DNA from 3 places in the Massilia hydrophila genome. Region 3 is predicted to be linked to each of the others. Evidence: predicted binding sites of a transcription regulator. Region 3 holds the regulator's gene; each other region holds the start of a gene.
What was found. Region 3 encodes sigma-54, which starts transcription at its own class of promoters, with help from an activator protein. Its sites were predicted from a motif close to TGGCANGNAANCTGCTTT; they were not measured.
Positions count from the first base shown of each region.

Region 1 (4,122 bases), on a different contig from region 3:
GGCGCTCGCGGGCGCCGACTTCCTCCCGAAGGCGCGGCATGCCGCGCCTTTTTTTGACGTCCTGCAAGAAAAAACGGATACTGTATGAAATAACAGTAGTCGGCCTTGCCGTCACCTGACGACGTCGATGTGAATTCCCCGCTCCGTAAAATCATCCACTGCGATTGCGACTGCTTCTATGCGTCGGTCGAGATGCGCGACGATCCTTCGCTGCGCGGGCGTCCGCTCGCCGTCGGCGGCCGTCCCGACCAGCGCGGCGTGATCGCGACCTGCAACTACGAAGCGCGCCGGTTCGGCATCCACTCGGCCATGGCCACGGCCCAGGCCATGAAGCTCTGTCCGCAGCTTCTGGTGATTCCGCCGGCCATGGAAAAATACCGGATTGCCTCGCGCCAGATCATGGACATCTATCGCGACTACACCGAGCTGGTGGAGCCGCTCTCGCTCGACGAAGCCTACCTCGACGTCAGCGACTCTCCCCACTGCAAGGGCAGCGCCACCCTGATCGCGCAGGAGATCCGGCAGCGCATCTTCGACACCGTCGGCATCACGGCCTCGGCCGGGGTGGCGCCGAACAAATTCGTGGCCAAGATCGCGAGCGACTGGAACAAGCCGGACGGCCTGTTCCTGGTGCGTCCGGACGAGGTGGATGCCTTCGTCGCCGCGCTGCCCGTGAAAAAGCTGTACGGCGTCGGCAAGGTGACCGCCGAGAAGATGCACCGCCTGGGCCTGCAGACCTGCGGCGACATGCGCCACTGGAGCATCGAGCGCCTGACCGAACACTTCGGCAGCTTCGGCTACCGCCTGTACAAACTCTGCCGCGGCATCGACGAGCGCGCAGTCAATACCTCGCGCGAGCGCAAGTCGGTCAGCACCGAGGAAACCTATACGCCCGACGTGCCCAGCCTGGATGCCTGCCTGAAGCTGCTGCCGGAACTGGTCGAGCACCTGCTGGGCCGTATCAAGCGCAATGGCGCTGAGAAATTCATCCACAAGCTCTTCGTAAAAATCAAGTTTTCGGACTTCCAGCAGACTACCGTCGAGTGTGCCGGCCACGCGCCGCACATGCCGACCTACGCGCGCCTGATGGAAACCGGCTGGGCCCGTCACAGCCGGCCGGTACGTCTGCTCGGCGTGGGCGTACGCCTGGGCGATACCGAGACGGCCGAGCAGCTGCGCCTGTTTGACGACGTAATGCCCGGCGCCATCGTCGAGGCCATTGACGGCTCGGCAACAGATTAATTTTTTCCCGCCGCTGCCGGCCGTAATGTCCAGTTGGCAGCGTAGAATGTCGTTCCCTTGAAATACTGAAACAATCGGATAACAGCGTATGTGGTTCAAGAATCTCCAGATTTACCGCCTGCCCGCTCCCTGGGCATTCAACCCCGAACAAATGGAAGAAGCGCTGCAGTCGCAGGCTTTCACGCCCGCCAGCAGCAATGAACTGCTGCGCCAGGGCTGGGATTCGCCACGCGGCAATGGCAAGCTCGTCCACGTCGTCAACAAGCAGATGCTGATGATGCTGGGTACCGAGAAGAAGCTGCTGCCGAGCTCGGTCATCAACCAGGTCGCCAAGGCCAAGGCCGCCGAACTGGAAGAGCAGCAGGGCTTCCCGCCCGGTAAAAAAGCCATGAAGGAACTGAAGGAGCGCGTGGCCGACGAGCTGCTGCCGCGCGCTTTCTCGATCCGCAGCAACGTCTGGGTCTGGATCGATCCGGTCAATGGCTGGCTGGTGGTGGACGCGGCCAGCCCGTCGAAGGCGGACGACGTCATCAAGCTGCTGCTCAAGGCCGTGGACCGCATGCCGCTGGAATCGCTGCGCGTGCAGCGCTCGCCGGTGGCCGTGATGACCGGCTGGCTGGAAGCGGACGAAGCGCCCTACGGTTTCACCATTGACCAGGACACCGAACTGCGCGCCACCGGCGAAAGCCGCGCCGCCGTGCGCTATGTGAAGCATACGCTGGAGCCGGACGATATCCGCCGCCACATTGCTTCCGGCAAGCAGTGCACCCGCCTGGCCATGACCTGGAACGACCGCATCAGCTTTGTGCTGACCGAATCGCTGGCGATCAAGGGCGTCAAACCGCTGGACGTGATCAAGGAAGGCGAAGCCGTCACCTACAGCGACGATGAGCGTTTCGACAACGACATCACCCTGATGACGGGCGAGCTGGCCAAGCTGCTGGCCGACGTGGTCGAGGCCCTGGGCGGCGAAGCCAAGGCCTGAATCCCTGGCCGGTGCGCGCTGGCACCGGCCATTTCCCTGGAAAACAAGGTGTTTCCAAGCACCTTCCGCCAAAGGTGGGAGGGCGTCGTCGGCGATCTTTACAGCGTATCTAGTGCCGCGAAAAAAGTTCGTTATTTAACATTGACTTAACAATTGGCACGTTCCTTGCTAAAAGTTTTCGGCAACTTCCGATTAACTTTCAGGGATGACCGCCAAGATGAAACTCAAACAGCTTTTCGCCATTGCATTGCTCGGCTCGGCCTCGCTGGCACAAGCCGCCAACCTCTCGTTCACCGGTAATTTCACCTACGATAACGATGTCCAGCGCTTCAACTTCACGCTGACCGAGGCCGGGAAGGTGACGCTGCGCAGCTGGTCATACGCCGGCGGCGTGAACGCCGCCGGACAAACCATCCTGCGCGGTGGCTTCGATCCCATCCTCGCCCTGTTCAGCGCGGACGGCACCCGGATCGCCGAGCAGGACGACGCCGGCTGCAGCCTGGTGGACCCCGACGCGGTAACCGGGTCCTGCTGGGATGTCAACCGTAGTGCAGATTTGCTCGCCGGTAACTACATCGTGACAATCCAGCAATATAGCAATTTCTCACTTGGGGATTTGTCCGCTGGATACACCTACGATGGCGTCGATAACCGCAATTTCCGTGATGGTTTCGTCGATGAAAACGGCGACCGCCGCGATTCGCACTGGGCCTTCGACATCCTGAATGTCGCCAGTGCCGAGATCCCGCCGGATGAGCCGGGCGAGGTGCCGGAGCCGGCTTCGCTGGGGCTGCTTGCCGCAGGCACTGCGGGCCTGGCGATGGCACGCCGCCGTCGCAAGCTGCAGGCCTGAGTGCTGGCTGGCGTGATCCGGCTGTCGTGGCCGGATCACGCCAGGCAAGGGCTGCCATTATTGGGTGAAATAATATTTCAATAATTTCATCTAAATGAAATAAAATTTCACCCTTGTGCAGGCTATTTGGCAGCGATTTCTTCGCTCGTTGCCGGCTCGCGCTGGCCGCCATCCCCAGTTTCGGGCTTGCCGTTCGAATACGTCGGCCCCGGCCGGTTCTGGTGCGGCGCCGGCTTGCCCGGCAGGGGCGCCAGGGCCCTGGCCTTGTCCAGGTCGATGCCCGCCACCTCGGCCACGCGCCGTCCGTAATCCTCGTCGCAGTGCCACAGGTGCCACACCATGCGGAGCTGGATCGGTTCCGGGCATTGCTTCAGGTCGCCGCCCACGTTGCTGACCAGGTCATCGCGCTCCCAGTCTTCGAAGCTGCGGTAGCGCGCGCCCGCCTGGCCGTAGTCGTCCATCGTGCGCGTGCTCTGGTAGCGGCCCAGGTGGCCTTCCACGTACTGGTGGTACTCCTTTTCCGGCTTCGGCGCCTCGTCGTAGCCGCCCATCAGGCTCGGTTCGTAGTTGATGTGCTTGTCTTCGCCGCGGCCATCCACGTAGAACGTCATCTGGCCGTCGCGCTGGTTGGTGCGCGCCGCGGCGGCTTCCTGCGGCTGGTTGATCGGCAGCTGCAGGTAGTTCGGGCCGACGCGGTAGCGCTGCGTATCGGAATAGGACAGGGTACGGCCCTGCAGCATCTTGTCGTCCGAAAAATCGATGCCATCCACCAGCACGCCGGTGCCGAAGGCGGACTGCTCGGTTTCGGCGAACACGTTGTCGGGGTTCTTGTTGAGCACGAGGCGGCCCACCGGCAGCAGCGGGAACTGGTCTTCCGGCCAGCGCTTGGTATCGTCCAGCGGATCGAAATCGAGTTCCGGATGCTCGCCGTCGCTCATGATCTGCACGCAGAATTCCCATTCCGGAAACTCGCCGCGCTCGATCGCCCCGTACAGGTCGCGCGTGGCGTGGCTGGTGTCGTGCGCCTGGATCTCGGCCGCCT
Region 1 is NZ_JAHYBX010000006.1:75,411-79,532, reverse strand. Features, by position in the region: gene dinB (DNA polymerase IV) at 130-1,242, shown strand; gene LE190_RS15115 (recombination-associated protein RdgC) at 1,331-2,227, shown strand; gene LE190_RS15110 (DVUA0089 family protein) at 2,445-3,080, shown strand; gene LE190_RS15105 (catalase) at 3,203-4,122, opposite strand, start outside.
Region 1: a site for sigma-54 is predicted at 2,382-2,399, ahead of LE190_RS15110 (DVUA0089 family protein). Genes of this name have one in related genera too.

Region 2 (4,122 bases), on a different contig from region 3:
GCGCCCCTGGCGCGATGATCACGTCCAGCTCGGCCGCGATCTGCTGCGCCAGCTGGTGGATGTGGAAGCCGTCCACGAAGCCGTGGTGGGCCTGCACCGAGAACGGCAGCTCCAGGCGGCCATGCGGGGCCTCGCGGTACTTGCCCCAGGCGAAGGATGGGATGTCCGGCTGCGCCAGCGAAGCGCTTGGATGCTGGATCGCCGTAAAGGCGAGCCAGGGAATGCAGGTCACGAACACCTGCTCCTTCGCCTGCAGCGGCGTGCGCGCCGCGTATTCCATGTTCAGGGCTTCCATCCGGCTGGCCGCCTCGCGCGCCGCAATGCCGCGCGCGACGAATTCGCGCAGGTCGTCGCTCCAGTCGAACTGGGCGAAGTTCAGGTCATGGTACTGGTTGGTCACCGTGAAGGACGGGATCAGGCGCTCGATGCGGATCACCTCACCGCCCAGCACGCGGTAGCGGAAGTTGTCCACCTTCAGTACGGCGCGCAGCACCGCGCACAGCAGCACGTGGAAAGGCGCCAGGCCCTGCTCGCGGCACCAGGGCCGGAAGTCCGGCAGCGCGAGCGGAAAGCAGATGTTGACCGCGGCGCTGTCCATCGCATCGAACAGCGCGAAGCGGTCGCGCCGCCGCTCGAATGCCTGCATTTTATTGGGGCTTGTTCAGGCGGCTGTGGCGCACGCTGTACAGGAAGTAGGTGGCCACGGCCACGGCCATCCAGATGAAGAACACGCGGAAGGTGGCCGGCGACAGGTCCTTCATGATGTACAGGCAGGCGCACACCGACAGCCCCGGGATCACGTAGGGACCGAAGGGCACGCGGAAGTGGCCCGGTTCGCCGCGGCCCTGCTTGGCGCGGATCACCGGCACCGCGATCGAGACCACGATGAAGGCGGTCAGGGTGCCCATGCTCACCATGTCCCACAGGAAGGTGGCGTCCACCAGGCCGGCCACCGTGGCCACCACGAGGCAGACGATGATGGTGTTGCTGACCGGGGCCTGGGTGCGCTTGTTGACCTTCTGGAAGGTCTTCGGGATCAGGCCGTCGCGGCTGATCGCGTACAGGATGCGCGTCTGGCCGTAGATCGTCACCAGGGTCACCGAGAACACCGAGACCACCGCGCCCGCCGACAACACCAGCGCCGGCCAGGCCTTGCCGGTCACGTTCTGCAGGATCACCGACAGGCCGGCTTCCTGGCCGGCGAACATGCGGGCCGGCTGGGCGCCCACTGCCGCCACCGCCACCAGCAGGTAGAACACGGTCACGATCAGGAGCGCCGTCAGGATCCCGATCGGCACGTTGCGGCGCGGGTTGTTCACTTCCTCGCCGGCGGTGGCGATGGTGTCCAGGCCGATGAAGGAGAAGAACACGGTGCCGGCGGCGGCGGTCACGCCGGCCATGCCGACGTAGCCGCTGTCCGGGTCGGGGCTGAAGAAGGGCGTGAAGTTGGCGGCGTCGAAGCCGGTGAAGGCGATGATGGCGAAGAACACCAGGATCGCCAGCTTGACCAGCACCATGATGGCATTGGTCGTGGCCGACTCCTTGGTGCCGCGGATCAGCATGATGCAGCACATGGCGATCAGGATTACCGGCGGCAGGTTGAAGTTGCCGGGACTGAAGTGGACGTTATGGTGGCTTGATACGAACATCGGCGAGCGCAGGTGGGCCGGAATCTCCCAGCCGAAGGCGTTCATCAGGAAGTTGTTCAGGTAGTCGGACCAGCCGATCGCCACCGCGCTGCCGGCCAGGCCGTATTCGAGCAGCAGGCAGGCGGCCACGATGAAGGCGGCGAACTCGCCCACGGTGGCGTAGGCGAAGGAATACGAGGAACCGGCGGCCGGCACCCGGCCCGCCAGTTCGGCATAGCACAGCGCGGTCAGGCCGGCGGTCAGCGCGGCCAGCAGGAAGGACAGGATCACGGCCGGGCCGGCCTTCGGCACCGCTTCCACCATCGTGAAGAAGATGCCGGTACCGATGGTGGCCCCGACCCCGATCATGGTCAGCGGAAACAGGCCGAGGGAACGCTGCAGGCCGCCGCCATGCGCGTCGTCATGGTGGCGTTCAGCCTGTTCAGCCTGTTTAGTACGGATCAGCTTTTGGCCCAGGGTCAGATTCACGGCAGGTCCTTTGGTTGTCTCATGTCGGCACTCTTAATAAAGCACCAATCAAACCAGCGATTATAGGGGTTTTGCATCACCCCAATAAATTTGTTTGATTAAAGATGCATTCCGGCAGTATCTTTTGCTACAATGAGCGCGTCCGCACTGCACTCGCCCTGCCAGTCCGGACCATTTTTTTGGCATTAAACATGTATAATTAATGCATCATTAAAGGATAACCACCATGATCTCGAGCGCTTCCCGCCCCTACATCGACGCTTCCGTTCCCGTCCTGCGCGAGCACGGCCTGGCCATCACCACCACCTTCTACCGCAGCATGTTCGACGCCCATCCGGAGCTGAAAAACCTGTTCAACATGGGGAACCAGGCCAGCGGCGTGCAGCAGCAGTCACTGGCCTCGGCGGTGTTCGCCTATGCCGCCAACATCGGCAATGCCGCGGCCCTCGGTCCGGTCGTGAGCCGCATCGTGCACAAGCATGCCGCGGTGGGCATCCGTGCCGACCACTATCCGATCGTCGGCCACCACCTGCTGGGCGCGATCAAGACCGTGCTGGGCGACGCCGCCACCGAGCCGCTGCTCAAGGCGTGGGAAGAAGCCTATACCTCCCTGGCGCGCCTCCTGATCGATGCGGAAGCGAAGATGTACGAGCAAGCCGGCGTGCAGCCGGGCGAAACGCGTGCGATGCGCGTGACCGAAGTCGCGCGCGAGAGCGACAAGGTGGTGTCGATCCGCTTCGTTCCGCTGGACGGCGGCGCCCTGCCGCCCTTCAAGGCTGGCCAGTACCTGAGCGTGGCGGTCGATTTCAACGATGGCCGCCGCCAGCTGCGCCAGTACAGCCTGTCGGATGCGCCAGGCAAGGACAGCCTGCGCATTTCCGTCAAGCGCGAGGATGGCGGTGCGCATCCGGCCGGCGCAGTGTCGACCTGGCTGCACGACAACGTGCACGTGGGCGACGTGCTGAACGTGATCCACCCCTTCGGCGACTTCCTGCCGGACACCGAGTCGAACGAACCGGTGGTGCTGCTCTCGGCCGGCGTCGGCATCACGCCGATGGTTTCCGCCCTGAACCGCATCGCGATGGTCAACCCGCAGCGCCGCGTGATCTTCGCCCACGCCGCCCGCAACCCGGCCCAGCATGCGCACCAGGCCGACATCGCCGCCGCGAAGGCGCGCATGCCACACCTGCACGTGGTGACGTTCTACGAGGAGACGGAAACGGAAGGCGCCCTGAAGGGCAAGATGGAACTGGCGCGCCTGCCGTCCTGGCCGCGCACCGAGACCGACGTGTACCTGTGCGGTCCGCTGCCCTTCATGCAGGCGCAATGGAATGCGCTGCTGGCGGCGGGTGCACCGGCCGGCCGCCTGCACCGCGAAGTGTTCGGGCCGGACCTGCTGGACAACCTGCTCTGATTTTCGCAGCGTGGGCAGGTCCCCTGCCCACGCGGTCGACGATCGCCAGCACTGCTGCGAAGAAGCACCGTTCGCGTATCACCGCGTGGTCGCTACCAACATCAATCCAGCAGCTGCACGTTACGGCCGGTAACGCTGCGCTGCGCCGGGTGTCCATACACCTGGATTCCGCCCGAGCCGCCGCCGTGCGCCACCAGCGACTGCCTCACGGTGGCGCGAATCCCACCCGAACCGTCCGCCGCCAGGTCGGCATCCTGGGTCGCCAGCGCAGCCAGGTCGAGGCTGCCGGAGCCGGCCACGCGCGCATTCAGCGAACGCACGGCGCCGCCGGCCTGCAGCACGCCGGAACCGGCGACACTCACGCGCGCATAGTCGCCGCGGATGGCACCGATGTGCATGCGGCCAGAGCCTGCCAGGCCGAGGTCGGCGCTGGCGCTGCTCAGCGCAGCGGCATCGAGCACGCCCGAGCCGCTGACGCGCGCGTGCAGGCTGTCCACCTTGCCCGAGAGGGCGACCGTCCCGGAACCGCTCTTGCGCACATCCAGCGGCGCGCCGGCCAGCTCGCGTACCGCGACCTGGCCCGAGCCGGAG
Region 2 is NZ_JAHYBX010000004.1:54,666-58,787, reverse strand. Features, by position in the region: gene LE190_RS12200 (CatA-like O-acetyltransferase) at 1-646, opposite strand, end outside; gene LE190_RS12205 (alpha/beta hydrolase) at 1-18, shown strand, start outside; gene LE190_RS12195 (APC family permease) at 648-2,117, opposite strand; gene hmpA (NO-inducible flavohemoprotein) at 2,344-3,531, shown strand; gene LE190_RS12185 (head GIN domain-containing protein) at 3,633-4,122, opposite strand, start outside.
Region 2: a site for sigma-54 is predicted at 2,298-2,315, ahead of hmpA (NO-inducible flavohemoprotein). Genes of this name have one in related genera too.

Region 3 (4,122 bases):
ACTACGTGGTGTCGGGCCGGCGCATGGCGCACACGCCGCAGGGCGACGTGTCGCGGGTCGAGGCGCCGGTGCTGGAGGGCATGGCGCCCGGCCGGCCGCGCATGACCATCGTCGCCAGCCGCGCCGAGATCTATCACGAGGAGCACCGGGTCGAACTGCTCGGCAAGGTCGACATCCAGCGTCCGGCCACGCCCACCAGCGAAGCGCTGCGCGTGCGCACCGAGGCCCTGACCGTCCTGCCCGACGAGGAAATCCTCAGGACCCGGCTTCCGATCGAGATGCAGCTAGGCGCCGCCACCGTGCACGGCACCGGTATGGAGGCCAACAACGCAACCCAGAAGCTGCACCTGGCCAGCCGTGGCCAGATCGTCTATCCGCCCCGCGCGCGCTAGCAGCACTGCGCGGTTAACCCAGGACCAGCAACATGAAAAAACTCTTCGTCGCCGTCTTCCTCGGCCTGGCCGCCTTCGGCGCCTCGGCCGAGCGCGCGGATTCGCTCAAGCAGGCCGTGATCACCTTCGACACGCTCGACGTGGACGAGGTCACCCAGACCCGCATCCTCACCGGCAACGTGGTGATCACGCGCGGCACCCTGGTGCTCAAGTCGGACCGCGCATTGATGAAGGAAACGCCGGAAGGCTACATGAGCGTGACCCTCACCGCCAACAACGGCAAGACCGCCACCTTCCGCCAGAAGCGCGACGGCGGTCCCGACCTGTGGGTCGAAGGCCAGGCCCAGCGCATCGAATACGATGACCGCGCCGAACTGGTGAAGCTGTTCGCGAATGCCGAAGTGCGCGAACTGGAGAACGGCCGCATGAGCAACGAGATCCGCGGCCCCTTCATTTCCTACGACAACCGCAAGCAGGTGGCGCAGGTGCGCAACGACGTCAGCGGCGCCAGCAAGGTCGGCGGCGGACGCGGCACCCTGATCATCGCGCCGCGCCGCAACCCGGCCGCGGCACCTGCCGAGGGTGCCAAGCAATGACGGCAGCATCCGCGGCTTGCAGCACGCTGATCGTCAAGGGCCTGCAGAAGAGTTATGGCAAGCGCCTGGTGGTGCGCGACGTCTCGCTGCAGGTCGACTGCGGCGAGGTGGTCGGCCTGCTCGGTCCGAACGGCGCCGGCAAGACCACGTCCTTCTACATGATCGTCGGCCTGGTGCCGTCGGATGCCGGCACCATCGACATCAACGGTACCGACATTTCCAGCCTGCCGATCCACCGGCGCGCGGTGCTGGGCCTGTCCTACCTGCCGCAGGAAGCCTCGGTGTTCCGCAAGCTCACGGTCGAGGACAACATCCGCGCCGTGCTCGAGCTGCAGCACGACGCCAACGGCAAGGCGCTGTCGAAGAACGAGATCAACGAACGGCTCGACACCCTGCTGGCCGAACTGCAGATCGAGAAGCTGCGCGAGAACCCGGCGCTGTCGCTGTCCGGTGGCGAGCGGCGCCGCGTGGAGATCGCGCGCGCCCTGGCCACCAACCCGCGCTTCGTGCTGCTGGACGAACCCTTCGCCGGGGTCGACCCGATCGCCGTGATCGAGATCCAGCGCATCGTGCGCTTCCTGAAGGAGCGCAACATCGGGGTCCTGATCACCGACCACAACGTGCGCGAGACGCTCGGCATCTGCGACCGCGCCTACATCATCAACCAGGGCGCGGTGCTGGCCTCGGGCCGCCCTGACGACATCATCGCCGACGAATCGGTGCGCCGCGTCTACCTGGGCGAGCACTTCCGCATGTAGCCACGAACGCCTCCTGCATGAAACAGTCCCTCCAGCTTCGCACCTCGCAGCACCTGGCGCTCACGCCGCAACTGCAGCAGTCGATCCGGCTGCTGCAACTGTCCACGCTCGAACTGCACCAGGAGATCGAGCAGATCCTGCATGACAATCCCTTGCTGGAGCGGCTCGACGATCCGCTCGACCGCTCGGTGCGGCTGCTGGCCGACGGCGCCATCAACAGCGCGCCGGCCAGCGGCGAGGCGCCGCAGCCGGGCCAGGAAGCGCTTGATGCCGGCGCGCCGAAGGAAGGCGAGGGGTTCGAGGACGGCGCCGCCGATGGCGAGCGCGACGACGGCAGGGAGGGCGAGAGCGACTGGGGCGGCGAAGGCGGCGGCGCACGCAGCGGCGACGACGAGGACGGCCGCCCGCAGCTGGAAGCCGAGGGCATTTCGCTGCGCCAGCACCTGGCCGAGCAGATCCGCCTGACCGGCTGCAGCCTGCGCGACCGCGCGCTGGCCGAGCTGGTGATCGACGCGCTCGACGACAACGGCTACCTGGAAGAGCCGCTCGACGAGATCCATGCGCGCCTGCCGGCCGAGCTCGAGATCGAGATGGACGAGCTGCGCTGCGCGCTGGCGCTGGTGCAGAGCCTGGACCCGGTGGGCGTGGGCGCGCGCAGCGCGGCCGAATGCCTGGCGCTGCAGCTGCGCCGCATGCCGGGCGTGCCGCTGGTGACGCGGCGCCTGGCGCTGACCATCGTCGAAGGCTACCTGAGCTGGTTCGCCCAGCGCGAATACACCAAGCTGAAAAAGGCGCTCGACTGCGACGACGAAGACCTGCGCGAAGTGCAGGCCGTGGTCCGCCAGTGCAACCCGCACCCGGGCGCGGCCTTCGCCTCGAGCGTGTCGGACTTCGTGGTGCCTGACGTGATCGTGCGCCGCGCCAAGAGCGGCTGGGCGGTGTCGCTCAACCCGGACGTGATGCCCAAGCTGCGCGTGAACAACCTGTACGCCAGCCTGCTCAAGCAGGGCAAGAGCGAAAGCCAGATGGGCGCGCAGCTGCAGGAAGCGAAGTGGCTGATCAAGAACATGCGCCAGCGCTTCGACACGATCCTGCGGGTTGCCGAGGCGATCGTCGAGCGCCAGCGCAACTTTTTCAGCCACGGCGCGGTTGCCATGCGCCCTCTTGTTTTGCGTGAGATAGCTGATACACTAGGCCTACACGAGAGCACGATCTCGCGTGTAACCACGCAGAAATACATGCTGACCCCGCACGGCATGTTCGAGCTGAAGTACTTCTTCGGAAGCCACGTCGCCACCGAAGCGGGGGGAGAAGCCTCCTCGACGGCGATCCGCGCACTCATTGCGCAATTGACAGGAGCAGAAGACCCTAGGAATCCTCTTTCCGACAGCAAGATCGCGGAGATGCTCGGGGAACAAGGTATGGTCATTGCGCGCAGGACGGTCGCCAAATACCGTGAAGCGCTCAAGATTCCGCCCGTCAGCCTCCGCAAATCCCTGTAAAGCACCTGCCCACTCCCACCTTGTGGCGCGGGCGGGGCACCTTTCCAAAGGAGTGTGTATGAACCTCACAATCAGCGGCCACCATCTCGAAGTCACCCCCGCCATCCGTGAATACGTTCAGAATAAGCTCGAGCGCATCACCCGCCATTTCGATCACGTGATCGACACCCACGTGTTCCTCGCCATCGATAATCTCACTGAAAAAGAAAAAAGGCAGAAAGCCGAGATCAACCTCCAGGTGTCGGGCAAGATTTTGCATGTGGCCAGCGCCGCGCAAGACCTGTATGCGGCGATCGATACGCTGATGGACAGGCTGGACCGACAGGTTCTGAAACACAAATCCATGTTGCAAGACCATAGCCACGTGGCGCACAAGCGCCTTCCGGACAACGGAGAAGCTGCCGCCGCGTAAAGACGGGCCGTAGCCACCAATCGCAAGGGCGTCGGAGGGACGCCCTTTTTGCTTTCCGCAAATCATCAGTTGTTACTTTTCAGTGCTTCGGTTTGGCGCTGTACTTCTGTAGAATACATGTCTTTTCGACCACAGAAGCCCATCATGACCGACACCGTCCTGACCCGCGTCGCCAACCGCACCGGCGTCATTACGCTGGACCGCCCGAAAGCCCTGAACTCGCTCTCGCTCGACATGGTGCGCGCCCTGAGCGCCATCCTGCTGCAATGGAAGGAAGATGCCGGCGTCGAGGCGGTCGTGATCACCAGCAGCAGCGAGAAGGCCTTGTGCGCTGGCGGCGACATCCGCTTCTTCCACGAAATGGGGCGCGTCACGCCGATGGGCGGCAGCGCGCTGCTGGAAGATTTCTTCACCGAGGAATACGCGCTGAACCACCTGATCCACTTCTATCCGAAGCCGTAC
Region 3 is NZ_JAHYBX010000002.1:501,567-505,688, forward strand. Features, by position in the region: gene lptC (LPS export ABC transporter periplasmic protein LptC) at 1-392, shown strand, start outside; gene lptA (lipopolysaccharide transport periplasmic protein LptA) at 425-988, shown strand; gene lptB (LPS export ABC transporter ATP-binding protein) at 985-1,746, shown strand; gene LE190_RS09430 (RNA polymerase factor sigma-54) at 1,764-3,248, shown strand; gene hpf (ribosome hibernation-promoting factor, HPF/YfiA family) at 3,307-3,660, shown strand; gene LE190_RS09440 (enoyl-CoA hydratase/isomerase family protein) at 3,805-4,122, shown strand, end outside.